Regions from separate parts of the Photobacterium kagoshimensis genome, predicted to be linked through region 2. Evidence: riboswitches for the same ligand, from Rfam matches in the RefSeq annotation. Region 2 holds a riboswitch; each other region holds the start of a gene.
What was found. Region 2 has a riboswitch for lysine ahead of L4C35_RS02660 (Na+/H+ antiporter NhaC family protein). Riboswitches for the same ligand answer to the same signal wherever they lie in the genome.
Positions count from the first base shown of each region.

Region 1 (10,055 bases), on a different contig from region 2:
GGTTATATCCGTGCACGCATTGATGGCGAGGTCTGCGATCTATCCGATCCTCCAACATTAGAACTCCACAAGAAGCACACCATTGAAGTGGTCGTGGATCGCTTTAAGGTGCGAGATGATCTTCAGCAGCGTTTGGCTGAATCTTTTGAAACCGCGTTAGAGCTTTCTGGCGGTACTGTTACGGTAATCCCGATGACCGAAGGCGAACATGAAAATATCGTTTTCTCTGCCAACTTCGCTTGCCCACATTGCGGCTATAGCATGCAGGAGCTAGAGCCTCGCCTGTTCTCTTTCAATAACCCGGCGGGCGCCTGTGGTACTTGTGATGGACTGGGTGTTCAGCAATATTTTGATCCCGACCGTGTAGTACAGAATGAAGAGCTCAGTCTTTCAGGCGGAGCAATCCGAGGCTGGGATAAACGCAATTTCTATTACTTCCAAATGCTCAACTCTTTAGCTGATCATTATGGCTTCGATGTTGAAAGCCCGTTCAATGACTTACCGAAAAAAATCCAAACCATCATTTTAAATGGTTCAGGCAAAACGGATATTGAGTTTAAGTACATCAATGATCGCGGTGATATCACGGTACGTCGTCATCCCTTTGAGGGGATCCTCAATAATATGGAGCGTCGCTATCGCGAAACAGAATCCAATGCAGTGCGTGAAGAGCTCAGTAAGTTTGTCTCGAAAAAGCCCTGTGCCAGTTGCGATGGCTCTCGCCTTCGCCAGGAAGCCCGTAATGTCTTCATTACCGAAACCACGCTGCCTGAAATCTGTGAGCTCAGTATCCAAGAAGCGCTGACTTTCTTTGAGCAACTCAACCTTGCAGGACAACGCGCCAAAATTGCGGAGAAGATCTTAAAAGAGATCCGCGATCGTTTGTCTTTCTTAGTCAATGTTGGCCTGAATTACCTTAACCTTTCTCGTGGTGCCGATACCCTCTCAGGCGGTGAAGCACAACGTATTCGCTTGGCGAGCCAGATTGGTGCGGGTTTAGTGGGCGTAATGTATGTACTTGATGAACCTTCAATTGGTTTACACCAGCGTGATAACGAGCGTTTACTCAAAACCCTGACTCATCTGCGTGATTTAGGTAATACCGTGATCGTAGTTGAACACGACGAAGATGCGATTCGCGCAGCCGATCATGTGATCGATATTGGTCCAGGCGCTGGCGTTCACGGTGGTCAGATTATTGCCGAAGGCACCATGGAAGATATTCTAAAGGCGCCAGAATCGCTCACTGGCCAATATTTGAGCGGCAAGCAAGCTATCGCGATCCCAGAACATCGCATCCCAATGGATCCAGCCAAGACAGTGAAGCTCCTTGGCGCAAGTGGTAACAATCTTAATAATGTTGACGTAGAAATTCCTGTTGGACTCTTTACCTGTATCACAGGCGTGTCTGGCTCAGGCAAATCAACCCTGATCAATGATACTTTCTTCCGGATTGCTCACCACCAACTTAATGGTGCGACAACGGGAGAAATCGCCCCTTATCGCGAGATCCAAGATCTTGAACATTTCGATAAGGTCATCGATATCGATCAAAGCCCGATTGGCCGTACCCCGCGATCTAATCCCGCGACATATACTGGGATCTTCACGCCAATCCGTGAGCTCTTTGCAGGCACGCAAGAGTCTCGGGCGCGAGGTTATAAGCCAGGTCGATTTAGCTTTAATGTTAAAGGTGGACGCTGTGAAGCCTGCCAAGGTGATGGCGTTATCAAAGTCGAAATGCACTTTTTGCCCGATGTCTATGTGCCGTGTGACATGTGTAAAGGCAAGCGCTATAACCGTGAAACGTTGGAAGTAAAATACAAGGGAAAAACCATTGATGAGGTGTTAGACTTGACCGTCGAAGATGCTCGTCAATTTTTTGACCCCGTTCCTGCGATTGCAAGAAAGCTACAAACTCTGATGGATGTGGGCTTATCCTATATTCGTCTTGGCCAAGCTGCGACAACCTTATCAGGTGGTGAAGCCCAGCGGGTAAAATTGGCACGCGAGCTATCTAAACGCGATACTGGCAAAACATTATATATTCTGGATGAACCGACAACGGGGCTTCACTTCCATGATATCCAACAGCTGCTAGTGGTGCTGCATCGCTTACGCGAACATGGCAATACTATAGTGGTGATCGAGCATAATCTCGATGTCATTAAAACGGCAGATTGGATCATCGATTTAGGCCCAGAAGGCGGCAGTGGTGGCGGTAAAATTATTGCAACTGGCACACCAGAAGAAGTGGCATTAGTCGAAGGCTCACATACCGCACGCTTTTTAAAGCCAATGCTCCCAGCGCTTCAGTAGTCCACTATATAATGTCATAAGCCAAAGCAGGTGATCATTCGATTGCCTGCTTTTGGTTATGACCCTCCACATCGCCTCTTTAAACGATCACTAATGGACGTAAGATGACAGTGCTACATATCCAAGGAACCCGGCTCGCTCAACCAGGGATCAGTAAACCTTTGGTCAAACCTTTTCTCGCGGCCCTTTGTGCGCTGTTTGTGCATGCATTACTCTATTTTCAGCATAACCCTGGCGGTTCAGGGTTAGAGCTTTCCTTTAATGCCACCAGCTGGATGCCTTTTAGCTTTGCGATTGGTGTCGGTTTATTAGAAATCAGTCGTCAACGCATTTGGCGCTATACTCGACTGACGCTTGTACTGTTCGTTTGCTGCATTTTATTATCCATCCCTATGCTCTACAGCAACGCAGACGTTGCAGCAGCCAGTGATCGTATCATTGGGCTATGGGCTGGATTTTTATTCTTTATCGCCCTGCAGCAATTTGCTTTTACCCCTAGCCGTCGTCAACTCATTTTATGGTTCATCTTGCTAGGGATACTGACGCAAACCCTGTTTGGCTGGTATCAATATTTATGGATAGAGCCACAGAATGCCTTTGGTTTTGATCCAAGCAAAAGTCGTCCCCATGGTATTTTCCAGCAACCTAATGTGATGGCAAGTTTCTTGGCGACAGGGTTAGTACTGTCTGGTTATTTACTGGCACGTATGCCAATGTACCGTGGTAAATGGTCTTTCCAGCAACTACTGCTACTGATTACACCAGTCTTGATCATTCCTATTTTGATCGTATTAAGCTCCCGCACTGGCTGGCTTGGCGCAATGATTGGCGTCGCATTACTGATCCCGTACCTAAAACAATTCGCCGCTAAAGCACAGTGGCGGATGTGGTTATTGATGATAGTACTCGGGCTAACGACGTCTTATGCCGTCGAACAATACTCACAAATAGAGACAAATACCGATAAAATCACATTATCAGATGTGCGAAGCACGATAACCCCTCAAGCCATCAACATGTTCAGAAAGGAGCCTCTCACAGGTTATGGCTATGGTACGTTTGAAGTGTCTTATCTCACCCAGACTGCACGTTGGCATCAAGCGGATCCTACACAACCTGCAGGGTTACCCGCACTGGATCACCCACACAATGAGTTAACGTTTTGGGCTGCCGAAGGAGGCATAGTCCCACTGATTGCACTACTGCTCGCGGCTGCCGCTGTTGTATTTAAAATACGTAAAGCTCGTGAAGGTACGCAATTAGCGCTTGTCGCTTTATTTTTCCCAATCACCTTACATACCCAATTAGAGTACCCGTTTTATCACTCGCTGGTGCATTGGGTAATCTTTATCATCCTAATTTATTGGGTAGATAACCTCACCGCCAAATACAATAAAAAACCGCTGAGTTACGTATTAGGGATTAAGGTTACAGCCCTATTAGTGCCGCTACTCGTGAGTAGTTATATGATCACGACGCTCTATTCAGGTCGTATGCTGACAAAGTTTGAAACAACGTTACCGCTAAATATTGATTATTTAATGAAGGTCAATAATCCATGGGCATGGAAGCATCGCTATGAATGGGCGCTGCACCAACCTCAGTTAGAATTAGCGCAAACATTGAATAAGCCAGAGTTAATCGAAGAGTACATTCGTTGGGCAACGGTAAAAGCAAAAACATGGCCACGCGAGCAACTGTATGCCAATTTGATTTTGTCTTATCGCTTATTAGGCGATGAAAACCATGCTGAACAAATCCTTCAAGAGGCTGAGTTTTTATTTCCTAATGGTGATTTTAGTGATGCACTCGCCGTTCAACCTTTGAGTAAGCAGTCGGCTGCAACATCATCAGCAACACCAGCCACCGAATAATCACATTCAACCTTTCTCGGTGATTTCCCCTATAAAAATGGCGACCATAGTGGTCGCCATTTTTAAATCTAAGTTGTACTTGATTATTTCAAGGTACTTTCTAATGCTTTAAGGCATAAGGCAACGTTCTCATTTCTTGCCGCATAACCCATCAAACCAATACGCCACGCTTTACCTGCTAACGCCCCTAGCCCTGCACCGATTTCGAGGTTATACCGAGTCAACAAGGTATTTCTCACCTCAGCATCATTGACGCCTTCAGGAATATAGACCGCATTTAGCTGTGGTAAGCGATGCTCCTCAGCGACAACAAAAGTGATCCCTAGCTGTTCAAGCCCTTCACGCAAAGCGAGGTGCGCATCTTGATGACGCTGCCATGCGTTCTCTAGCCCTTCTTGTTGCAATAGCACTAACGCTTCATGTAAAGCATAAAGACTATTCACAGGGGCGGTATGGTGGTAACTACGCTTACCTTCACCACTCCAGTACCCAAGCACCAAGCTTTGATCAAGAAACCAACTTTGAACAGGGGTCGTACGCGCCTCTATTTTATCGATGGCACGTTGCGAGAATGTCAGTGGTGACAGCCCTGGCACACACGATAAACACTTCTGACTGCCCGAATAAACTGCATCAAGTTGCCACTCATCCACCAGCAGAGGGACGCCACCCAGTGATGTCACGGCATCGACTATGGTTAAGCAATCATGTTGTCGCGCTAATTTAGCAATCGCCTGCGCATCACTCAGTGCGCCTGTCGAGGTTTCAGCATGTACAAACGCAACAATTTTAGCATCTGGATGCTGCCCTAATGTTTGCTCGACCAAATTCGGGTCAACAGGCTCACCCCAGGCGTTATCAACAATAACCGCCTCACCACCACAGCGAATAACGTTCTCACGCATACGATCGCCAAATACGCCATTGCGGCACACAATAACTTTATCACCCGGTTCGACTAAGTTAACAAAACACGCTTCCATGCCTGCACTACCCGGTGCAGAAACTGCAATCGTAAAGCTGTTTTCAGTCTGAAATGCGTACTGCAATAACTGCTTTAACTCATCCATCATCCCGATAAACGTAGGATCTAAGTGACCAACGGTGGGACGACTTAGCGCTTGTAATACTTGTGGGTAAATATCGGAAGGGCCTGGTCCCATGAGGGTACGTTGAGGTGGATAGAAGCTTCCTATTGTCATTGTCATTCTCCTTAGACGGTCTCTGATGCTTATGTTTAGTTATATATCAGAATGAAGTGGGTCGATGTTTATCTTTCACTGAAACACTTATATTAAAGACTGATACCAATTCCATTCATTAACTCGCAACAATGATTTGCTCCTCAATGGAACAGGCTCTAACAAGTTATTTCAATTTTTTTGCATAATCAATCATTGATGTATTGACAACATCATAACAAATCCTATTCAATGGCTATTCAGTTTTTGTTCATCCTGTTGGTATTATCAGCAGGTGAAAACAGAAGAGGAGCGTTACCCAGGTATTTGTTTGGCGGGGCCCCACCCCAATGCCAAACCGAGAGGGGGAGTAACGCCGAGATACGCCCAAGTAGGGGATCGGGCGTATCGGCCTTGAAGGTTGAATCCTTCTGGCTGTCATATTTCACCTTTTGAATGGAATCAAGAAAGGTGCAATATGGGGAGCTTCTGGTTATCGTGATTTCTATCCGCTTACCGTTTGATACTGCTATCTTACCAGCAGCACCTCCCGCTTATTTCATTCGATTCCTATAGTTACGCTGTTTTTAGGAGACATGTTTTGAGCCCGATTTTATCATCAACACCACCTTTAGCACTCACCGTTGCCAAATTTGGTGGTACCAGTGTTGCCGACTACAACGCAATGCAACGTAGTGCCCAGATTGTGGCAAATAGCCCCGCAACACGCTTAGTACTGATCAGTGCCTGCTCTGGAGTCACCAACTTACTGGTAGAGTTATCCCAAGGCATTGCAGATAACGCTCTACGTCAGCTGCGGCTCCAAACCCTGCACGAGACCCACCAATCCGTGCTTGAGCAACTTCAATCTCCTGAAGTCCCTGCCGCTGCTATCCAAGAGCTATTAGACAATATCGCAGTACTTTCAGAGCAAGCCATTGATCAACCCAGTGCAGCAATTACCGATCAACTAGTGGCAAATGGAGAGCTACTTTCGACCCATTTATTTACACAAATCCTTCAAGAGCAAGGTATTGATGCGATTCGATTTGATATTCGTCAAGTCATGCGTACGGATAGTCAATATGGCAAAGCCATTCCCAACCCAACGGCAATTCGTCAACTCAGTAACGATCACCTTCGCAGCCAGTTACAGCATCAGGTTATCGTCAGCCAAGGCTTTATTGGTTCTGATGAAAACAACCACACCACAACCTTAGGCCGTGGTGGCAGTGACTACAGTGCCGCATTAATGGCAGAGGCTATCAAGGCAACCACCTTGGAAATTTGGACCGATGTACCGGGAATGTACACCACAGATCCACGCATTGCCGCCAAAGCGCAACCCATAAAAGAAATCAGCTTTAGCGAAGCCTCTGAAATGGCAAATTTCGGTGCGAAAATTCTTCACCCTTCAACCTTAGTTCCTGCGATACGCCAGCAAATCCCAGTCTTTGTTGGCTCCTCAAAAGCACCAGAGCAAGGGGGGACTTGGATTCGACAAACCGTTAGCGATGCCCCGCTTTTTCGAGCAATAGCACTACGTTGCAACCAAACCATGGTGACGCTTACAAGTCTGAATATGTTCCATGCTTACGGTTTTCTCGCTGAAGTATTTCGCATTTTGGCTGAGCATAAAATTTCGGTCGATTTAATCACCACATCGGAAGTCAGCGTTTCACTAACTCTGGATCAAACCGATACCGCAGGTGGTGCACCGACCCTACCACAAGCGGCGATTGAAGCTCTGAGTGAATGGTGTCGGGTCGAAGTCGAGCAAGGGCTCTGCCTAGTCGCATTGATTGGTAACCAAATGAGCCATACCCAAGGCTTTGTGAGTCAAGTATTCGGCTCTCTCGAACAATATCCGCTTCGTATGGTCTGCTATGGCGCCAGTCCCCACAACCTCTGCTTCTTGATCGATCAAGACAATGCGAAGCCTATCGTGCAACAACTTCACCAGCAATTATTCGAAAGACATTAAGCCTCAGTAATCGATAAAAATAAGAAAGGCACTCCATGAGTGCCTTTCTTGCTTCGTAGGTAGTAGGTAATATCTAAAATTAGAGGTTTGGCCCTAACCATTTCTCCGCTTCTTCAAGCGTCCACCCTTTACGTTGCGCATAATCTTCTACTTGATCTTGCTGAATTTGTGCAACCGCAAAATAACGCGATTCAGGGTGAGAAAAATACCAACCCGATACAGCGGCACCAGGCCACATGGCATAGCTTTCCGTTAATGTCATCCCTGCATTCGCTTCAGGTTCAAGCAGTGACCAAATTGTCCCTTTTTCAGTGTGCTCAGGACAAGCAGGATAACCCGGAGCAGGACGAATACCTTGGTATTTTTCCCGGATCAAATCGTCATTTTCCAGCGCTTCATCGGGGGCGAAACCCCAAAGCTCTTTACGTACTTTTTCATGCAAGCACTCAGCAAACGCTTCTGCCAATCGATCAGCAACAGCTTGGATCATGATGGCATTATAATCGTCACCCGCATCTTTAAATTGCTCTGCAATGTCGTATTCACCAATCCCGCCCGTCACTGCAAAAGCCCCTATCCAATCAGGCTGACCACTCGCTTTAGGCGCAATGTAATCTGACAAACAGTAATTCGCCCCTTTCGTTTTCTGCGTCTGCTGACGTAGACCATGCAAGACAGTTAATACCTTGCTACGGGTGTCATCGGTATACACTTCAATATCATCGCCAATATTATTCGCAGGGAATAAACCACAGACACCATTGGCCTTAATCATACCTTTGGCCTCAATCTCATCCAGCAGTGTATTAGCATCATCAAATAAGCGCTGCGCCTCTTCACCGACAACTTCATGACGTAAAATCGTTGGATATTTACCACTTAACGACCAAGTCATGAAAAATGGCGTCCAATCGATATAGCGACGCAGCTCAGAAATAGGGAAATCTTTAAACACATGCACGCCAGGGTTAACGGGCACTGGCGGCGTATACGTCGTCCAATCAATGTCGACACAATTATCCCGTGCTTGCTCAAGCGTAACAGGCGCGGTACGAGGTTTCTTTCGGCTGTGTTGATCGCGAACTACGTCATATTCTTTATCTAATCGCTCGACAAAAGCAGGTCGCAACTCATCAGACAATAACGCAGAGCAGACACCGACAGCGCGCGAGGCATTCGACACATACACCACTGGCGCATGATAGTTTTGCTCAATTTTAACCGCGGTATGCGCCTTTGAGGTGGTGGCACCGCCAATCAAAAGTGGTAACTCAAAACCCTGTCGCTCCATCTCTTTAGCTACATGTACCATTTCGTCAAGCGATGGGGTGATCAAGCCACTTAAACCGATAATATCGACGTTTTCTTCTTTGGCTACTTTGAGGATTTTGTCACATGGCACCATGACACCGAGATCGATAATTTCATAGTTATTACACTGTAAAACAACCCCGACAATGTTCTTGCCGATATCATGTACATCACCTTTAACGGTCGCAAGTAAGATCTTGCCGTTGGTCTGCCCGGCTTGTTTTTCCGCATTAATATAAGGTTCTAAATGAGCAACGGCCTGTTTCATCACACGCGCAGATTTAACCACCTGTGGTAGAAACATTTTACCTTCACCGAATAAATCACCCACCACATTCATGCCAGACATTAGTGGGCCTTCAATTACTTCAAGTGGCTTACTCGCCTTCGTGCGCGCTTCTTCAGTATCTTCAACTATGAACTCGGTAATGCCTTTAACTAAGGCGTGTTCAAGGCGCTTTTCAACAGGCCAACCTCGCCACTCTTGTGCACTACGGTCTTCTTCCACTTTGCCGCTATCACGGTATTTTCCAGAAATATCGAGTAGTCGCTCAGTACTGTCTGAACGGCGATTTAGTATCACATCCTCAACAGCTTCGCGCAGTTCATCAGGTAGATCATCATAAATAGCCAACTGCCCTGCATTAACGATCCCCATATCCATGCCTTGCTTAAAGCAGTGATAAAGGAAAACAGCGTGAATAGCCTCGCGCACCGCGTTATTGCCACGGAAAGAGAATGATACATTAGAGACACCACCTGAAATCATGGCATAAGGTAGTGTGCGTTTAATATCACCGACCGCCTCAATAAAGTCGACTGCGTAATTATCGTGCTCTTCGATACCCGTCGCGACAGCAAAGATATTGGGGTCAAAAATAATGTCTTCAGGCGGAAAACCGACTTCATCGACTAAAACCCGATATGCATTGGTACAAATTTCAACTTTACGTTCTCGAGTATCCGCCTGACCGACTTCATCGAACGCCATCACAATCACCGCAGACCCATAGCGGCGTAACAGCTTGGCTTGTTCAATAAATTTATCTTTCCCTTCTTTTAAAGAGATCGAGTTAACAATCGGTTTGCCTTGCACGCATTTTAGGCCAGCCTCTATCACCTCCCATTTTGAGGAGTCGACCATAATCGGCACTTTTGAAATTTCAGGCTCGGTCGCACACAAGTTCAAGAAGCGCACCATCGCCGCTTCCGCATCTAGCATCCCCTCATCCATATTAATATCGATGATTTGTGCCCCCGCTTCGACTTGCTGCCGTGCAACTTCTAACGCCTCATCGTACAGCTCTTCTTTGATCAAACGCTTAAAGCGCGCAGAGCCCGTTACGTTGGTTCGCTCACCAACATTAATAAATAAGGTATCAGCAT
Region 1 is NZ_JAKJSO010000017.1:4,239-14,293, reverse strand. It holds gene uvrA (excinuclease ABC subunit UvrA) at 1-2,319, shown strand, start outside; gene L4C35_RS16150 (PglL family O-oligosaccharyltransferase) at 2,424-4,193, shown strand; gene L4C35_RS16145 (pyridoxal-phosphate-dependent aminotransferase family protein) at 4,277-5,395, opposite strand; lysine riboswitch at 5,672-5,871, shown strand; gene lysC (lysine-sensitive aspartokinase 3) at 5,985-7,358, shown strand; gene metH (methionine synthase) at 7,438-10,055, opposite strand, start outside.
Region 1: another riboswitch for lysine. It lies ahead of lysC (lysine-sensitive aspartokinase 3); the one in region 2 lies ahead of L4C35_RS02660 (Na+/H+ antiporter NhaC family protein).

Region 2 (10,055 bases):
GCGCACCAAGTTCGTTAAACGCAAGTGCTGTTAGGTATTGTGCGGCTTGTGTTGCAATGCCTTGTCCCCATGCGTGCTCTGCCAGCTGATAGCCAAGTTCGAAGTTGCCTTCTAAGAACATTACCGATGGTAGACCAGCCATTCCCATGTAGGTGCCACTTGTGTCTCGAATCACGATAGTAAGATGCTCTGGCCATTCACCTGTAGCGATTGCATTTTGTGTCTCTTCAATAATTGGGCCAAAAAAACCTTCGTAAACGTCAATGGGCGCTGGTGCAAAAAAAAGGAATTCATTCACCGCAGGGTTACCCAGCATGTCGATGATGTCTGGCAAGTCGTTTTGAGCAATTAATGAAATATTCAGCGTTGGTGTTAACGCAACAGGTAGGCCTGTTTTCAGAGAGAGAGTAGACAATGTTGTTAACCTTATAATTGGAATTACAAGGTTATGATAGTGAATAACGCGCGAGACAGATTGAACATTTCCGACACTTTCTGTCATGCGCTGAAATGAACCCAGCAGAGAGCATATCGAGTTGCTAGAATGGCTAAGCCTTAGGAATGCAAATACAAAAATCCCCCGCTAATGGCAGGGGATTCACCTGAGCAAGTTATAACGCTGAAATACAGAGCTTGATTAGTCTTGTGTTAAACCAATCAGCGCTTCTTGCGTTGAAGACAACTGCGGTTTGCCCGACTGATCTAAACCAAGTTCTTTGTGTGCTTCATCTGCTGTCATGCCCAGATGACAGCGAAGGATATCAATTGCAACTTGGTAATTCTCTTGGTCTGCCATTTTTCCTCCTTGATAGATATGACATTCGCTTAATACATAGCGACAATAGCTAACTAGTATGATCTATGCAATACGACTAAGGTCTTATACTAATAAAAAAACACTTTGTTTAGTGTTTAACCAAAAGTAATGGTTAATTTGTAACTTAGTCTTAATATGTGTTGTTGTACAGAAAACTCTTTCTATACAATGAGCTATTCCTCAATGGTCATATCAAAAATGTATACTAGCTAACGAAAAGTAACAATTTGAGACTTTCCCTTGTAATCACTTTGATCGACCATACTATATAGATAAATCGTTAAATGCTTTTTACGCATACGCAATTGGCGCGTAGCAGGAAGGCGTTATGGCATTTAACAATAAAGCTGTTGAAGCTTCTTTTATTGGAGAAAACTAAAAATATGAAGCGAATTGCATTGTTTTTGGCAACCAACCTTGCCGTTATGTTGGTATTCAGTGTCGTCTTGAACATTGTTTATGCTGTCACAGGTATGCAGCCAGGTAGCCTTTCAGGTTTGCTTGTTATGGCGGCATTGTTTGGTTTTGGTGGCTCGCTATTCTCTCTATTCATGTCGAAGAAGATGGCGTTGCGCTCTGTGGGTGGTTCAGTTATTGAACATCCGCGTAATGAGACAGAGCATTGGCTAATGGAAACTGTATCTCGTCAAGCACAACAAGCGGGCATTGGTATGCCAACAGTGGCGATTTATGACTCCGCTGACATTAATGCTTTTGCGACAGGTGCTAAGCGTGATGATTCATTAGTAGCGGTATCTACTGGCCTGATGCACAACATGACACGTGATGAAGCTGAAGCTGTGCTTGCTCACGAGATCAGCCATATCGCCAATGGTGACATGGTGACAATGACGTTAATGCAAGGTGTCGTGAATACCTTTGTTATTTTCGTCTCTCGTTTAGTTGCTGGCGTGATCAGTGGCGTTAATAGTAATGATGAAGAGGGTGAAGGTGGTAGCTACATGACCTACTTTATCGTGTCTTCTATCATGGAAGTACTGTTTGGCTTCTTGGCGAGCATCTTGACCATGTGGTACAGCCGTCATCGTGAATTTAAAGCGGATGCGGGCTCTGCTCACCTAGTGGGTAAGCAGAAGATGATTTCTGCCCTAGAGCGCTTGAAAATGAGCCAAGAGCCACAGCTTGAAGGTTCGATGATGGCGTTTGGTATTAACGGTAAAAAGTCACTGTCTGAGTTATTCATGACACACCCACCGCTAGAAAAACGTATCGATGCACTACGTCGTGGTGAGCACCTTTAATCGCTAGCCATGTTGTAGTGTGATTACTCGTACTAGAAACGAGTTAGCATAAAAATCAAAATGCCAGTCAGTTTTGCTGACTGGCATTTTTTATGGGTGGAGTCGGCTCGTCTAGGGGTTAAGGTAGTCTAGGAGCTAAGGTTGCCTAAGCGCGATGAATAGCGTTATTACTTGTTTTTACCCTACCGCAGGTGCTGGCGACCTTGTGTTGGTGTTTACGAAATAGCGCGTTTCTGTAATCCAATCTATTGATGCTGAAATCAACGGATACTGAAATACAGTAAGACTGAAAAAGAATGATGTAGCTTGTGCCAGTTTTTGGCGGGAAGAGAGGAGATAGAGAGAGGAGACAGTGAGAGGGGGGATAGGTTTACTGTGGCCGCAAAAAAAAGAGCAAAGCCATTATAGCTTTGCTCTTTTTTTATATTTGTCGTCGTGTGATTAGTTAGTCACAGGCTCTGCGGCCATAGCAGGTTGAGATTTTCGTACTGCAAAGATACAGAAGGCTAAGAACCATAAGCCACTCACGCCTACACCAATCCATGCAGACTGGGTGTAACCGATAGCAAGGTAGCCCAGTAGTGCGCCAAACGCGACAGAACATGCGTATGGCAGCTGTGTCATGACGTGATCCATGTGGTGACAACCTGCACCTGTAGCAGAAAGGATACTGGTACTGGAAATAGGGGAGCTATGGTCACCAAATACCGCACCAGCAAGCACCGCAGACAGCATTGGAAGTAGCATCGCAATGTCACTTGCAGCTGCAATATCACCTGCTAGTGGCAGCATGATACCGAACGTACCCCAGCTTGTACCTGTTGCAAACGCCATAGCACAAGATAAAACAAAAACCAGCGCAGGTAATAGCTCGATAGGTAAATTGCCGTTAGCCATTGATGCTAAGTAAATACCGGTTTGCATGTCACGTACAACGGCACCAATGGTCCATGCGAAGAATAAAATAACAATCGCAGGCATCATCGCAGAGATACCTTGCGGTGCAGCTTTTAGCCAAGTGTTTGCACTCATTTTTAAGCGTAGTGCTAAACCAATTGAAACCACTAAGCTACAAATCGCACCGTAGACCAGTGACGAGCCAACATTAGTATTTTCAAATGAACCGATAACACTAAATACTTCACCCTTATCAGCAAGTACTGCTGCGCCAGATTGCACCATGAAAAAGACAGTGGCAGCGGTTAGCGTGAAGATCGGCAATACCATATCAATCATGCCGCCTTTAGCATCTTCAGGTACTTCAACATCTAGGCCCGTTGGTTTACCTTGTGATTCATCCCAAAGTTTGCCTTCTAACGCCCAAGCTTCGTGCTTACGCATAGGGCCGATATCTAGCTGGAAGAAAATAACGCACACAACCATAACTAAGGTAAATACCGCGTACAGGTTCATTGGCATCATTTCGACAAATGCAGCGATAGGACTTTGGTCTGTTACGTTATGTGCCACCATGATGCCACCGACAAGCGCGATGATGTACGCACCCCAAGATGAGATAGGCATAAGAACACAAACAGGAGCAGCGGTAGAATCAAGTAAGTAAGCAAGTTTAGCGCGGGAGATTTGGAAGCGGTCTGTCACAGGGCGACAAATTGCACCAACAGACAGGCTGTGGAAGAAATCATCGATAAAGAAAACAAATACCATTAAGCCAGTAAGAGACTTAGCACTGCGGCGGTCTTTACAGCGTACCGATGCCCAATCGGCAAAAGCTTGTGTTGCGCCCGAGACACTCATTAAGCTAATTAGCGCCCCAAGCAATAACATGAAGATAATCATATTCACGTTGTCGCCATTTAGCGAACCGTTACTCCACACAATGGCTAAGACTTTGTCTGTTAAATAGTGGAGGGCATCTAGCGGTGAGTAATGATTAAGCATTAATGCACCCGCTGCAATACCAGTACCGAGAGACAGCAAAACACGGCGCGTGGATACAGCAAGAATGACCGCAATCATAGCGGGCAATACGGACCAAAGAGAGTCCGAAAAATCAAAAAGGTTCATGATCTCAGTTCACCTACAACATATAAGGTGGAGATCTACCGAAAGGACGAGTAACTAAGAAGCATAATAACGATCACTTGTTACCCCTTCTGGCAGCGCTCCATAGTAAAAACCTATGGCAGTTCTGTACCTGTTCGGCACAGACCCAGCGACTGAGATTGATAGCAACAGTCACTTCGGCGCTGGCTCCTTTCTCCGGCATCAACGGAATCACCCTCCGCTCGGATACTCTTAGGCAGCGCGCCTCTACTTTAGGGTTGGCAAATTCCATTATACCAATGAAATGCCTTGTGTTGGTATTATATGTGGTTGAATATTTTAGTCATCAAATAATCAGCTTTATTCACAGTTAAATGCAATTTTTTTGATTGTGATGATAAATATATCAAATAGACGATTGGGAATTGTTCGTTTTGTGAATAACTTAGGTACTTTTTAGCAACAAAGTGTGCGCAGAGTTGTTGTGAAAGGGGCGTGAGTGAAGACGAAAATGAAGCTGAATAAATGTTGGCTGCATAAATTATTATGCAGCCAAGTGCTTAATATTGTTCAATCTGTAAAAATATTAGCCATATACAGCTTGAAGGCGAGCAACAGGTTTACAGTTTATGGGTAAGTGAAGCAATGCCGCCACGAAAGCTAATACTACCGTCGACCACCAGATAGGCTCGTATGAACCGTAATAGTCGTAAATACGACCACCCACCCAAGCACCTAAGAAACTGCCTACTTGGTGAGTAAAGAAAACCAAGCCGTACAAGGTGGATAGGTAGCGTGCGCCGAAGATCTGACGAACTAAACCAGATGTTAATGGCACTGTACCTAACCAACAAAAACCAATGGCGCCACCAAAGATAGCAGCGGTGTGTTCAGTCACAGGTAAAGTGACAAAGGCTGCAATAACCACAGTACGAACAAGGTACAGTGAAGTCATCACATAACGTTTATCAAATTTATCGCCCATCACGCCCCAAAAGTACGAACCGAAGATATTGAAAATACCCACATAGGCAAGTGCCATCGCGGCAATATTACCGGGTAAACCTTTATCAGCCAGATAGCTAGGCAGGTGAGTCGCAATAAACATGACGTGGAAACCACATACGAAGAAACCCGCATGAATCAGCCAATAGCCCTTGTGACTGAAGGCTTCAGACAGGGCCTGTTTCAGTGTTTGTGGATCTTCAACCACGCCTTTACTGTTAGCACTTTCTGTTTTCATAAAGCTCGCGAAAGCGATCATTAAACAGCAAGCTAAGGCAAAAATTTGTAATGCGGTTTGCCAATCAAAATGGGTTAATAGCGATTGCGCGCCTGGGATCACCGCAAACATACCAAACGAGCCTGCCGAGGTCGTTAAGCCAAAGGCTTTTGCTGTGTGCTCTGCAGGTACTACGCGTGCGATAGCCCCCAGTACGATCACGTAGCTAGTAGCACTTAAACCTAAACCCACCAACATACCAATAGTGACATACAAGATGCTTGGCTCAGTCGCGATTGACGTGAGATACAAGCCAGCGCCGTAGGCAACAGCACCTAACATGATGATACGTCGTGGTCCCCAGCGATCCGATGCCATGCCAACAAAAGGTTGGAACATGCCAAATAGAAGGTTTTGCAGGGCAATCGCAAAGCTAAAGAACTCACGGCCAGTTTGAAATGTATCTGAGATTGGCATCATGAAGATACCAAATGACTGCCTAATCCCAAGGCTAAAAATTAATGTCCCTATTCCCATCCATACTAAAAGTGGAAAACGAAAAATACTCATTAGTGGTGCTCTGTATGTGAATCCGAGTTTGATTGATGGCAACCTGCATGAACAGCATGTTGTGCAAGTGCATCTAACAAAGGCTGACAATGATGAACGCCAATAAGAGTAATGATGAGCAGTAAAACCATACGGGTTAACTGCGCAAAAAGTGATTGTGAAAACATCAGTGCCTCATACGCGAAATTGCGAGGCGCGGATATTAAAGAAACCTAGTTAATGAAACAAATGAATAAAACTCAGGAATGGTATGCATAATTTGCATTGTATCGACTAAAGTGCAGACATGACGTTTACACATAACAGGCGTGCTTAGGTGGCATTGGCCGAGCCCTATATTGTGTAACAGATTGAAAAGTGTGTAACAGATTGAAAAGCGAATTTTCATATTTAGGAGTGAGTGAGCAAAAATCGGTTAGTGTTAATCATATTCAATTGGTTTAATACCGCTCTAATTATTTCATAAATAAGAGTAGAGAAATAAAGATGAGTGAACTTGACGTTGATACACACATTAATCAGCCTGAATCTAGTTGGGTGAGGGTGGGGTTCCTATTGCTAGCTGTGTCGATAGTATCTGGCATTATTTGGGGAGTGATCGCGACTTTTTTAGGCATAGAATCAAGCTCAAATTCTTTCCTGAGCCTCATTCTACCAGTGATGATAACGGGGTATTACTCTGGCTATAAGCGTTCATCTATTATGGATTTTGATACTAGGTTGAAAGCGCTATTATTTCATTTGTTTATTAGCCTGTTTTTTGCGTACTTAGTGTTGTCCGTAATGGGGTTACTTTATGAGATATCATCCCTTTTTGGCAGTGATATAGCTATTATCTTACTGATTACGTCATTAGTGACGGCCTTAATGTTAGTTGTACAATATTTTGCTATGAAGGCGAGTGAAAAACTAGGCTGCCGTATAAGGCTAAAACATGATGAGATGAAAATACAAAATTAAGGATAGATGCACTAAACCGTTTTGGAATACGTCTATACCTTCAAATATAGCAAGTGAAATGTCGTCGCAATGTATAAAGTTTATGCGCAGTGAGACTTTTCCTGGCATGTAAACTGATCACAAGATATTTGGGTATTCAGCGTGAATGTTCAGAGGCATAAAATGTGATGATCTTTGTGATTAATCACTCGGTTCATCGTGAAACTAATCGTGTTTTTACCAAATCATCATACAATGCGCGTTATTCCTCGTGACGCTTTTTTTGTATGAGATAAACCATTTAATGACACTTGAAAGACGCGCTGAGTTTTTACTGCTTTTTACAACGTTTTGTGCTTCTGCTGGTTGGATCTTTTCAAAAGAAGTGATCCAAGGCCTGCCGCCATTTGGTTTTATGGGGCTACGTTTTTTAGCGGCATCATTAATATTACTTCCCTTTTGTGTGAAGCATTTTAAAGCTGTCGCGATTGGCGATGTCCTGCGTTCTATGTCGGTAGGCTGTTTGCTTGGTGGGGCACTGCTGTGTTGGATTTATGCCATTTCAATTAGCGATACCTTAGGGGAAGGGGCTTTTATTATGAGCCTTTCGGTATTGCTTGCACCGCTAGTGGCGTGGGTGCTCTTTAAGCACAAACCTGTTCGAGAGTTTTGGTTATCGTTACCTTTTGCTATCGTTGGTTTAATGTTGCTGTCACTTTCTCAAGGTTGGCAGGGATCTATTAGCCAGTTGTGGTTCTTACTTGCTGCTTTCTTTTTGGCATTGCACTTTAACTTTAATAGTCGCTTTGCGCAGCGTATGCCTGTGATGTTGCTAACCTGTATTCAACTATTCGTGACAGGTGTGCTAGGGCTAATACTCTCATTATCGGTGGAGACTTGGCCTGCTACGATCCCATCGGTGATATGGGGCTGGTTTGCACTCAGTGTGCTATTTGCGACTAGTTTACGTTACCTAACCCAAACCATGGGTCAGCAACGGGTTACGGCTGCCAATGCTGCGATCATCATGATCTTAGAGCCGATCTGGACCGTACTACTCAGTATCCTATGGTACAAAGAAGCCATGCCCGCCACTAAGGTAGTAGGGTGTACGATGATCTTGTTTTCTTTGTTGTTGTACCGTGGTTTATCGAATCCGAAAATTCGCGCGTGGTTGAAAAACAGCTAATTTAGCGTTCTCTTGGGTATGGGGTTACCTGCATTGATTTTACTTTGGGTAGGCGAAGATCGTCTGGATCTTCCGAGATTTGTTTTAGGGCTGAATATTCATTTTCTATTGCGTTTAGTATTTGACTAAAAGGTTGATTACCAACAGTTAAGCTTGTTTGGAAGGGTTGTGAATAAATTAAAATCGCGTACATCACCATTCCTGTCGCTGCACCAAAAGCTGAAAGATAAAACGAACTAATCTTACTCGGTTTAAAGTAGCTCAACGGTATCAGAGCAAGAAAAAAAAGACCGATCACCATAATCCAAAATAAAGGGGGTAGGTCATCATCGTAATCAAATAAGCGTTGCATGCGTAGCCGTTCTATTTCATCAAGTAGTTTGTCTATTTCATTTGTTGTTTCAACAATGTCAGGGGTACGCGGAATGGCATCTAGCATGCGGCGTAAGTCATATAGAGCGAGATCTGCGGTAAGGCTGTTTGCTAATGGATCTTTAGTTATCCAATCTTCTTCAATAACAGCGTAAACATAGTTGGCGAGAGTGGCGATGCTTGGAAGGGCATGTTCGGTGGGTAACTCTTCACTTAAATCTTCTAATACCAAAGAGATCACCATGGCTTCTTGATCAATTGATTCGCGTAATTCGTTATATTCGGAAAAAACAGAATTAAAAGCTAAGGCAAGAATGAAGGCTTGAATAGCGCCTAACCGTGTCGAGAGTGTAGAGCATAATTGCGCATTTTCATCGGTACGGGCAGGGTGAACAGCATAGTGGATGAGGGTAGTGAACAGCACAGCAGCCAGTGCTGAAAGACTGATAACTGTGGCCAATCCGACAAAAGTAGGAAGCGATTCAATCACCACATTCATTCCTAATGGCTACAAGGTGGTTTGAGTATAGTTGGCGAAACTTTGTGTCTGTGTCTTGGATGGTAGACGCGGCGGGTATGGGGGAATGACTGCGTGACAACTAAGAGCCACAGCAGGGAGCAGAACCGAAATAAGCAAAGGAATACAAGAGAAGCCAAGAAGTCCCTTTCTTGGCTTATTTTAGTCTCAAGGATTTAGCCTGATATAAGGTTTTTACGAACTACTGGCTAGTAGCACATCACCTATACCGAAGCCATAAATGATGATCAAACCAATCACACCAGTCATCACAAGGTAGTAGAACGTTGGGATAATGGTTTTGCGTAAAGTTGCCCCTTCACGACCTAACAAACCCACAGTCGCAGATGCGGCAACCACGTTGTGAATCGCAATCATATTACCCGCTGCCGCACCTACCGCTTGCAAGGCAACCACGGCCGCACTTGAGATACTTAGCGTCTGCGCCACTTCAAATTGGAACTGGCTGAACATCATATTCGATACGGTATTTGATCCCGCAATGAAGGCACCTAACGCTCCGATTGTTGCGCTAAGGGCTGGAAAGAATTCACCCACTAAGCCAGATGCAAAATTAGCAGTGGTTACAGGCATACTGGCTAAATCAGCACCGTTAACGCCTGAGTTAATGAAAATTCGCACCATAGGAATAGTAAAGATCAGTACAAACCCTGCACCAATTAAGGTCTTACTTGATTCACCAAAGGCTTTAATCAGTGGGCTGACTTGGCGTGATTGCAGCAATACCGCAAGCAGAGCAACAAAGACTAAGATACCGCCAGGTAAGTACAAAGGCTGGATGGCAGCACTGATCCCCGCTTCACCGAGTATGTTACTGAGTGAAAAGCTAACATCGGTTAACATGCTTTTGAAGTCTTTACTGACTCGGCTCGCAACCAGTATTACCGCTAACAGTACATAAGGTGCCCACGCTAATGCGAGGCTCATTGGTTTGCCTGTTGCTTCTTTGATCTCTATTTTAAGTGACCCTAACCATTCTGCTGGCCATTTGTCTTCGCTTTCAAAATCCCACTTTGATTTAGGGACTAAAAAGCCTTTTTTAGCAGCAGTAACGACAATGGCTAACCCGACTAAGCCGCCAATTAACGATGGGAACTCAGGGCCAAGCAGTGCACCTGTTAATGCATAAGGTACCGTGA
Region 2 is NZ_JAKJSO010000008.1:462,094-472,148, reverse strand. It holds gene L4C35_RS02675 (GNAT family N-acetyltransferase) at 1-415, opposite strand, end outside; gene L4C35_RS02670 (hypothetical protein) at 638-796, opposite strand; gene htpX (protease HtpX) at 1,201-2,079, shown strand; gene L4C35_RS02660 (Na+/H+ antiporter NhaC family protein) at 2,521-4,107, opposite strand; lysine riboswitch at 4,193-4,364, opposite strand; gene L4C35_RS02655 (MFS transporter) at 4,673-5,878, opposite strand; gene L4C35_RS02650 (hypothetical protein) at 5,878-6,045, opposite strand; gene L4C35_RS02645 (hypothetical protein) at 6,365-6,838, shown strand; gene L4C35_RS02640 (DMT family transporter) at 7,122-8,006, shown strand; gene L4C35_RS02635 (bestrophin-like domain) at 8,008-8,871, opposite strand; gene L4C35_RS02630 (L-lactate permease) at 9,091-10,055, opposite strand, start outside.

Region 3 (10,055 bases), on a different contig from region 2:
GAATCTGCTGATTTGCTTTATCACTTAATTGTATTGTTGCAAGACCAAGGTTTATCACTGGCAGACATTACTAAACGTTTAGAAGAGCGCCACAATAAGTAACAAAAATGAAGATAAACGCACCTTTGAATATTAAATAGCAAAAAGCCCGCAACTAAATGACGTCCAACGATTGGGAGTCTGTTGCGGGCTTTTTATTAAATCATGTCATCTGAAGTGATTAACGGCCTAACGCTTCTTTATAGTGTCTACGGCATACAGATACATAGCGATCATTGCCACCAATAACCACTTGATCGCCATCGGCAATTGCACGACCGGTTTCATCTTGGCGAATCACCATATTGGCTTTACGGCCACAGTGGCAAATTGTTTTTAACTCAACCAATTTATCAGCCCAAGATAATAAGTAGCGACTACCTTCAAATAACTCACCACGAAAATCACTACGCAAACCATAGCATAATACAGGTATATGTAATTTATCGACGACTTCGGTTAATTGATATACTTGTTCTTTACTCAAAAATTGGCATTCATCAATCAATACACAGTCGATACGCTGACCATCATGAATCGTCGCAATGCGATCAAATAAGTTATCATCGCTGGTAAAAAGCTCAGCTTCTTCTTGCAAACCAATACGCGATGTTACTTTTCCTTTACCAAAACGATCATCAATTGCCGCAGTGAAAATAACGGGGGTCATACCACGTTCGCGATAATTAAATGAAGATTGAAGTAACGTGGTCGATTTACCTGCGTTCATCGCAGAGTAATAAAAGTACATCTGGGCCATGAGGCTTCCCTAGTCATCTGGGTAAAGAAAGTGCGGGCGAGATGCTACATAAAATATGATCACAATTAAAGTAACACTCGCCGATAGACATAAGTTTTTGCGACTTTAGGCCAATGCCATTCATTAGCTAAGCAAAATATTGTGCAAAAAAAAACAGCACATCACTGTGCTGGTTTTTAATTAATCAAACTGTTAGCTGTACTTAATGACAACTGACACCTTATCACTGAAATCTAATACTACACATTCACTGGCGATGATAAACGGCGGCGAGATAGCCAACCTAACACTGCACAAACCACAATGAAGGCTAATGTAGCAGCAAGGAAAGAAACCGCTAGAGAATCAGTAAAGCCAAGAACAAGGAAACCAACTGCGGCAACCAGAGCAACTGAAAGTGAATATGGTAACTGAGTTTGTACGTGATCAATGTGGTGACAACGCGCCCCCGTTGAAGACAAGATCGTTGTATCTGAAATTGGAGAACAGTGATCACCAAATACAGACCCCGCTAATACAGCGGCTAACATTGGTAGCATAAGCGCAATATCTGTTGCTCCAGCCAAATCACCTGCAATTGGCAGCATAATGCCAAACGTCCCCCAAGAGGTCCCCGTCGAGAATGCCATCACACCAGCAAGCGCAAATAAGATAACAGGCAGTAGCATTGGGTTTACATTACCTTGAACCAATGTAGAAAGGTATTTACCTGTCTCCATATCGCCGATTACGCTACCAATACTCCAAGCGAATAACAGAATAAGAATTGCACCAAACATAGATTTAGCACCAATCCATAAAGTGCTCGCGACATCTGAGGCTGGAATACGTTGACGGATAACAGGAATTAACGCAAAAATCAGACCGATAGCACCACCGTAGCATAACGATGCGCCCACATCGGTATTTTCAAATGCACCTAATAAGTTAAATGCAATACCGTCTGCTGCAAGTGCTTGGTAGCCTGTAAAGATCAAAAAGAAGAAGGTTGCCACAATCAGTGCAATAATAGGCAGTACCAAATCCGAAACACGGCCATTGGTACTTTCTTCAATTTCTAATTCATCATTAAGGTCTTTCGCTTTCTTATCGTCATCACCCTCATCAAAACCATGACCACGGCTCGCTTCTAATTCATGTTTAAGCATTGGACCCACATCAATTTGGAACCAAGACACAACAAACACCATCAGCAAAGCAAAGACAGCATAAAAATTCATTGGTGCTAATTGCATAAATGCGCTTAATGCTGAATATTCAGTAACACCGTGTGAAACTAAAATACCACCGATAATCGTAATAATGTATGCCCCCCAGCTTGATGCTGGCATAAGAACACACATAGGCGCTGCTGTAGAATCAAGGATATAAGCCAGCTTCGCACGTGAAACATAGTAACGATCAGTGACAGGACGAGCAATTGCCCCCACAGCTAGGCTATTAAAATAGTCGTCTACAAAAATGAATACGCCTAAAAATGCAGCAAGAAGCTTAGAACCACGTTTAGTCTTAATGCGTGTTTGCGCCCATTCGGCAAAAGCACGCGTACCGCCCGACAAGGTTAACAATGCGGTTGTCATTCCTAATAAGATAAGGAAAGCAACAATGCTCATATTCCAGCTATTTATTGCACCATCATCGATGAATAAACCTTTAACCGTTGTTCCAATGTAACTTGCTGAATGTGTGAATGAAAAGTCTGTTAGTAATAGTGCACCTAGGGCAACACCCATACCAAGCGAAAGTAAAACGCGACGCGTTAAAATCGCTAAACCTAATGCCACCAATGGGGGCAATAACGAAATGGAGGAATTTGAAAAATCTACAATATTCATGATCTCTACTACAACCGATCCTGGTTGGAGATCTACTGCTGACACAAGTGTGCCATGATGAGATGCCTATATAGAGAGTAGAAAACTCCCTGACCCCACAGTAGCGCTCCATAGTTAATGTAATTATATACTATGGCAGTGTTGACCCTATTCGATGACAACCCCAGCAAGAAGGTTTGACAGCCCTTTCTCACTTCGGCATTGGCTCCTTTCATTTGCTATCAACGGAATCACCTCCAGCAAATTACTTATAGACAATGCACCTCTACCCTTTAGAAGGTACAAACCATTCTACGGAATCAAACCAAAGATGCAATAAGTTAGCGTGCATTTTTTAACATAAACAGTGAATAATTTTACCATCAAGCTCAAAAAACGAACAACCCCATGGCGTGTTTTGTAAGTAATAGTGCCATGTTTGGAATTTCCTCTATTATTCATTCAATTTTATAGCTGGGTCACATTTACTTTAAAACAACATAAAACTAATTACTAAAAAGCGTAAAAAACCTAAAATTAATAATTATTAATAACTTTAATTAATAATTTGTTTGGCAAATTAGAGATGAAGTATTACTATTGCATTTATTAACACTTGACTGCTATTCTTATTTCAAGCCAGTTTAAATGAACAGGAAATAAAAAATGTCTGACGCATTAAAAGCACTATTAAACCTACGTAGCCTTCGCGCTCTTGCTCGTGAATATACTCTAGAGCAACTTCAAGAAGGTCTTGAGAAACTTCAAACAGTCGTTGCTGAGCGTGAAGAATCTGAAGCTGAAGAAATTGCAAAAGAAAAAGAACGCACAGAGAAACTAAACCAATACCGTGAAATGCTTCTAGCAGACGGTATCGACCCAGAAGAACTATTGGGTTCTCTAGCTGGTGCTAAAGCGCCAAAAGCAAAACGTGCTGCACGTCCTGCTAAATATAAATTCGTTGACGAAAACGGCGAAGAAAAAACATGGACAGGTCAAGGCCGTACACCTTCAGCACTTAAAACTGCACTAGACCAAGGTCGCTCTCTAGAAGAATTCGAAATTTAATTTCTTATTCTTGATAAAAGCCCAGCATTGTCTGGGTTTTTTTATGTCTGAGGATCCAATATGTTCGCTTTCTCTCAAGTCCTCCCCCTCTATCACCTAATTCCCCACCACCGCCAAGCTCAAAAGAATTGCAATTAGCTGCTCGGCTCGTTAAAAATGTAGGGGGAAAGTATTGTTAACTCGATTATTAATGCAATAACCCATCCAAGATGAATGTTCTACCGATACAAGTTTCAATTCGAATTGATGATAATCATCTTAAAAGCTATCCCTAATACGTATTTTTTCGAAATGAACTTCAACTTAGTGAACCCGCTCACGCTATTGATAAACATAACAAAAAAGCCAGAGCAACGGGCTCTGGCTTTCAAGTATATACACAATATTCTTAACGAATGCGGTCAGCTAAATGGCTTACAGCAAGCGCGAAATAATGAGAACGATTCCATTTAAGCAAGGTTTGATAATTACCATAAATGAGATAAGCACGGCCATGTTGATCATCTGGCTGTATCAACCAAGCATCAATATCAACATTTGGTAAAGCACTACCATCTAACTTACGTACACCTAAATCTTGCCACTCAGATAATGTTTTCGCTTTGTCTAATTGCACGCCTTTTAGGCTTTCAGGTACGTTCGGTATGCTAACCTGTCGCCCCCAAGTATAGGCATCATCCCAACCAGACTTACTCAGATAATTAGCGGCAGACGCAAAGACATCGGCTTGGGTATTCCAAATATCTACTCGTCCGTCATTATTGCCATCAACGGCAAAAGTTAAAAAAGACGTCGGCATAAACTGAGGTTGCCCCATAGCACCAGCCCACGAACCTTTCATATCTTTAGCTGTGATATGACCTTCATCTAAAATTTGTAAAGCCGCCATCACTTGTTTGCGGAAAAATGCTTCACGACGTCCTTCATAAGCCAAGGTTGAAAGTGCTTCGACCACATTATAATTACCCATTAAACGGCCGAAATTACTTTCCACCCCCCAAAGTGCAACAATAAAACGCGGCTGAACACCATATTTTGCCCCTATAGCTTCAAGCGTTTTTCTATGCTTTTGGTAAAGCTGATTCGCTTGCTTAACTTTCCAATCTGGCACAGCACGTGGAATATACTCATCCAGGGTGAGTTTTTTCTCTGGCTGATTCTTATCGGCTTTAACAGCGCGTTCGGTAAAAGTGATTCCGTCAAAAGCAGCGGCAATAGTGTTGTCGCTAATCCCCGACTCTTTTGCCTCCGTTTTTAAGCTTTCAACGTATCTATCAAATCCTTCATCTGCAAAAGCTGCGGTGGATGTTCCTATTCCAATGGCCACTAAGACCGAAATCAAACGCTTATACATATAAACCTTAAGACTTTATAGCCGCCTTGGCTGCTTTGTATTCATCTAATAAATTAGTCACTGGAGGTGGTAATTGTAAATAAAAACCGACAGTGGCTAAATCTGATTTCACTTTTTCGATATCCGCGCCCGCTAATTTGCGATCACCCGCTAACTTCACCACCATAACCAGTTGTGGTGTACCAAATGTTGCGAGTAACGTTTCAGGTACCGCTGAGAAGTCGTCCTTCTTAATAACATATAGATACGTATTTTCTTTCTTTGGACTTTTATAGATTGAACAAAACATTTTGCTACCTGTTAGTTACGCTCTTAATAACATCTGACCTTATAAGTTAGATTTCATTCCCCACCAGAAGGAATCTTTTTACTGACCAGATGAGAGCTTTGTCTGAATTTACAACGCTAGAGCAAGGATAGCTTGCCGATAAACAGTTTGGAATATAACATGCATATACCTATGTGATAACGTATCTGAACGGCTAATTTCGCTTCAGTCAGTAAAAAAGACTATGACCAAACAGGCAGAACTAAAAGGGAGCTCATTCACGCTCTCAGCGCTTCATCTGAGTAATGAAGACATCCAGCAGGCAACTGACCACCTCAAAGAAAAAGTTGATCAGGCGCCGAATTTTTTTGCTGCCGCCCCTATTGTGATAGATATTTCAAATGCGGGTACTAATATAGACTTCAAACAGCTGAAAGCAGGCATCACTGAAGCTGGAATGATTCCTGTCGGTATCAGTGGCTGTAAAGACGAAAAAATGCAAAGCCTTGCTAAAGAAGCAGGATTAGCGGTTATGAATGCCGCCAAGCAAGTAAAAACTAACAAGCCTGTTATGGAGCCAACACGGATTGTTCGCACGCCAGTACGCTCTGGCCAACAAATTTACGCAAAAAATTGTGATTTGGTGGTTATGAGTAATGTAAGTGCAGGCGCAGAAATTATTGCTGACGGCTGTATCCATGTGTATGGCGTTTTACGCGGTCGCGCTATTGCTGGTGCTAATGGGCAAAAACAAGCTCGTATTTTCTGTCAAAACCTTCAGCCTGAACTTGTGTCTATCGACGGCAACTTTTGGCTAAGTGACAAAATAAAAGATGAGTTCTGGGGTAAGGGTGTCGTTATCTCACTAGCTGAAAATAATTTAAACATAGAGCCTCTCGCTCTATAACGTTTTATAAGGAATTAATGAATGGCTCGTATTATCGTTGTTACCTCTGGTAAAGGTGGCGTTGGTAAAACAACATCAAGCGCAGCAATTGCATCAGGTTTAGCTGTAAGCGGCAAAAAAACAGCGGTTATCGATTTTGATATTGGCTTACGTAATCTAGACTTGATTATGGGTTGCGAGCGTCGTGTTGTTTATGATTTTGTCAATGTGATCAATGGCGAAGCAAACTTAAACCAAGCACTAATTAAAGATAAGCGTGTAGATAATTTATATGTTCTGCCCGCCTCTCAAACGCGTGATAAAGATGCGCTAAGCCGTGAAGGCGTTGAGCGCGTGTTTAACGACATGGCTGAAATGGGTTTCGAATTTATTATTTGTGACTCGCCTGCTGGCATTGAAACTGGCGCGCTCATGGCATTGTACTTTGCAGATGAAGCCATTGTAACAACCAACCCTGAAGTATCGTCTGTGCGCGATTCAGACCGTATTCTGGGCATTCTAGATTCAAAGTCTCGTCGAGCAGAGAAAGCAGAAGAGCCAGTAAAGACACACTTACTGCTAACGCGTTACAACCCAGCACGCGTTGTTCAAGGTGAAATGCTGAGTGTTGAAGATGTAGAAGAAATTCTACACATCCCACTACTTGGTGTTATCCCTGAGTCACAAGCTGTACTTAACGCATCAAATAAAGGTGAACCTGTCATCTTTGATAAAGAATCTGATGCAGGACAAGCTTACGCTGATACCGTCGCTCGTCTAATGGGCGAGGAACGCCCATTCCGTTTCTTAGAGGAAGAGAAAAAAGGCTTCCTTAAACGTCTATTTGGAGGCTGATAATGGCATTGCTAGAGTTTTTCCGCCCAAAGAAAACTAAAACAGCGAATGTAGCGAAAGAGCGTCTACAAATCATCGTTGCTGAACGTCGCTCTGCCAGCCAATCTACGCCCAGCTACATTCCACAGCTGAAGCAAGATATTCTGGAAGTGATCCGTAAATATGTGCAGATCAGCCCTGAGCAGGTCAGCGTTAATCTAGATCAGAAAGAAGAAGATCTTTCAGTTTTAGAGCTCAACGTGACACTGCCAGAAGACAAATAAGTCTGCGATTAAAAAAGCCACTGCTTAAAAACAGTGGCTTTTTTTGTATCTCGCTAACTATAAGAACGTTAACGATCTAACAAAGGTAATACCCGCGCTTCAAATAAAGGCTGACGCCATGTTTTTAGCATTTCAGGCTTTTTGTCTTGCGGGCGTTCATTTTTCCATGCCCACGAAATAAGCTGATTAATTTGTTTTTTAGATGCTAAGAACTCAGAAGCAAGGCCAGTTTCAGCTTCAACTTTAGTGACTTCATCTTTGATTTTCTTAACTAGCTGTTTATAGCCACTTAAGTCGACCAGACGAACGATTTTTTCTGGGTAGTCGGCTGGGTTCATATCTTCAGCGTCAAACACCATTTTCACTAAACGCCCAGCATGACGCTGTACTTCACGCTCATCAAACTCTTCACGTAGCATCATAGCTTTTGATTTAATGCTATAGCGCGCAACCTTCCAAAGACTCAATTCTTTCACCACAAAATTAAGAGCAAGGTCGCGTTTACGCGCTTCAAGCACCCGCCACTTCGCTAGCTTTTGTAGCACAGCCAGCTGCTGAGGGTTCAGCTGCCACGCATTCTTAATATCAAGATAGGCTTTATCAGGATCTGTCTGCTTAGTACGCTTTAGCATTAGGCTCGCGCACTCATCTTCCAACGCCTCGACTCTTCCCTTCTCTTGCACTTTGGCTAATAGGGTTTCAAACAAGGGTTGTAAGTAGTAAACATCCGCCGCCGCGTAGTCGAGCTGCTTGTCAGTTAATGGGCGGGCCATCCAGTTAGTACGTGCTTCACCTTTTTCAAGATCAACGCCAACGTATTCACTAACTAATGCACCAAAACCCGTTGATATTCCATGCCCCAAGAACGCAGCCATTAACTGAGTATCTAACATAGGCACAGGTAAGCAGCCCGCATAATGTTGAAATACTTCTAAATCTTCGCCACAAGCATGTAGGACTTTCGTTACCGATTGGTCCCGTAACAGTGCCCATAGCGGCTCCATATCTTCGATAGCAATGGGATCGATAAGCGACAGAGTCGTGCCATCAAAAAGCTGTACTAAACCCAATTTAGGATAAAGTGTACGCGTACGGACAAACTCAGTATCTAGCATGACATATTGCTGAGTCGCGGCCTGTTCACATACTGTTGTTAACCGCTCTGTTGTCGTTATGATTTCAAATTTCACAGCAAACCTTTTTGGCACTATTTATGACAAGTGCACTATGTAGTTATGGTTATAAATAAAGAGATGCCGCACGAAAATACCGAATTGAAAAATCATCTCACCGCCTCTTTACCAAGCCACTAAGTGCGACTCAAGCTCGGTGTGAGAGCATTCTTCAATTGGTATTCACCACAGCAGTAAAAAGCAAAAGTGCCAGCCAAAGCCAGCACTTTAATACTTTCAGATATTGTAACCCATTATCCCCCTCGAAGGCGAAGGCCATCGAAGTAGCTGAGGGCTAGTTTACGCTTCTTGCTTCGCCGCTGCATCTTGCTCTTCACGCAGTGCGCGGCGCAAGATTTTACCCACATTGGTCTTTGGCAGCTCATCGCGGAATTCAACAATTTTCGGAATTTTATACCCTGTTAAATGTTCGCGACAGTGTGCCAACAAATCATCACGCGTTAGCGTTGAATCGCGCTTAACTACACAGACTTTTACCACTTCACCTGAGACTTCGTGCGGCATACCAATGGCGGCAACTTCTAATACCTTACCGTGAAGTGCGACAACATCTTCGATCTCATTCGGGTAAACATTAAAACCAGAGACTAAGATCATGTCTTTCTTACGGTCGACAATATGCAAAAAGCCGTCTTCATCGAAACGCACGATATCGCCCGTTGATAGCCAACCGTCTTCAGATAAAATATCACTCGTGTCTTCAGGACGCTGCCAGTAACCTTTCATCACCTGTGGGCCACGCACTTGTAGTTCACCCACTTGATCGTTACCTACAACATTGCCTTCGTCATCAATAAGACGGACTTCTGTTGATGGTACAGGCAGACCAATAGAACCGTTGTAATCAACCAGATCGTATGGATATGCAGCCACCAGTGGAGAACACTCGGTAAGGCCGTAACCTTCAAGTAAGTAATTACCTGTCGTTGCTTTCCACTTCTCTGCAACAGCACGCTGTACAGCCATGCCACCGCCAACCGAAAGACGCAGGTTGCTGAAATCCAGTTTGCTGAAATCAGCATGGTTAAGTAGCGCATTGAAAAGTGTGTTTACACCAGTAATGGCAGTAAATGAATAGCGCTGTAGCTCTTTAACAAAAGTCGGAATATCACGCGGGTTAGTGATCAACAAACTTTGACCGCCCATCTCGATAAACAACAAGCAGTTAACCGTTAAAGCAAACACATGGTACAGCGGTAAAGCCGTAACAATTAGCTCACGTCCTTCGGTTAATACTGGGCCATAGGCAGCTTTTGCCTGCATCACATTCGCAAGCATATTACGGTGCGTTAGCATGGCACCTTTAGCGACACCTGTCGTACCACCCGTGTACTGCAGGAAGGCAATATCATCACCCGCCATAAATGGCTTCACATACTGCATACGACGACCTTTGCTTAACGCAGATCGTAAAGAGATCGCATGTGGTAGATCGTATTTTGGCACCATCTTTTTGATGTATTTAACAACAAAGTTAACCAAAGTGCCTTTAGGGCGTGAAAGCTGATCACCTAGACGGGTTAAAATAACGTGTTTAACACCCGTATTCTTCACG
Region 3 is NZ_JAKJSO010000009.1:272,798-282,852, reverse strand. It holds gene hisIE (bifunctional phosphoribosyl-AMP cyclohydrolase/phosphoribosyl-ATP diphosphatase HisIE) at 1-102, shown strand, start outside; gene L4C35_RS04640 (thymidine kinase) at 221-799, opposite strand; gene L4C35_RS04635 (Na+/H+ antiporter NhaC family protein) at 1,039-2,634, opposite strand; lysine riboswitch at 2,728-2,910, opposite strand; gene L4C35_RS04630 (H-NS family histone-like protein) at 3,280-3,681, shown strand; gene L4C35_RS04625 (lytic murein transglycosylase) at 4,070-5,035, opposite strand; gene L4C35_RS04620 (YcgL domain-containing protein) at 5,043-5,324, opposite strand; gene minC (septum site-determining protein MinC) at 5,548-6,210, shown strand; gene minD (septum site-determining protein MinD) at 6,232-7,044, shown strand; gene minE (cell division topological specificity factor MinE) at 7,047-7,307, shown strand; gene rnd (ribonuclease D) at 7,376-8,497, opposite strand; gene fadD (long-chain-fatty-acid--CoA ligase FadD) at 8,780-10,055, opposite strand, start outside.
Region 3: another riboswitch for lysine. It lies ahead of L4C35_RS04635 (Na+/H+ antiporter NhaC family protein); the one in region 2 lies ahead of L4C35_RS02660 (Na+/H+ antiporter NhaC family protein).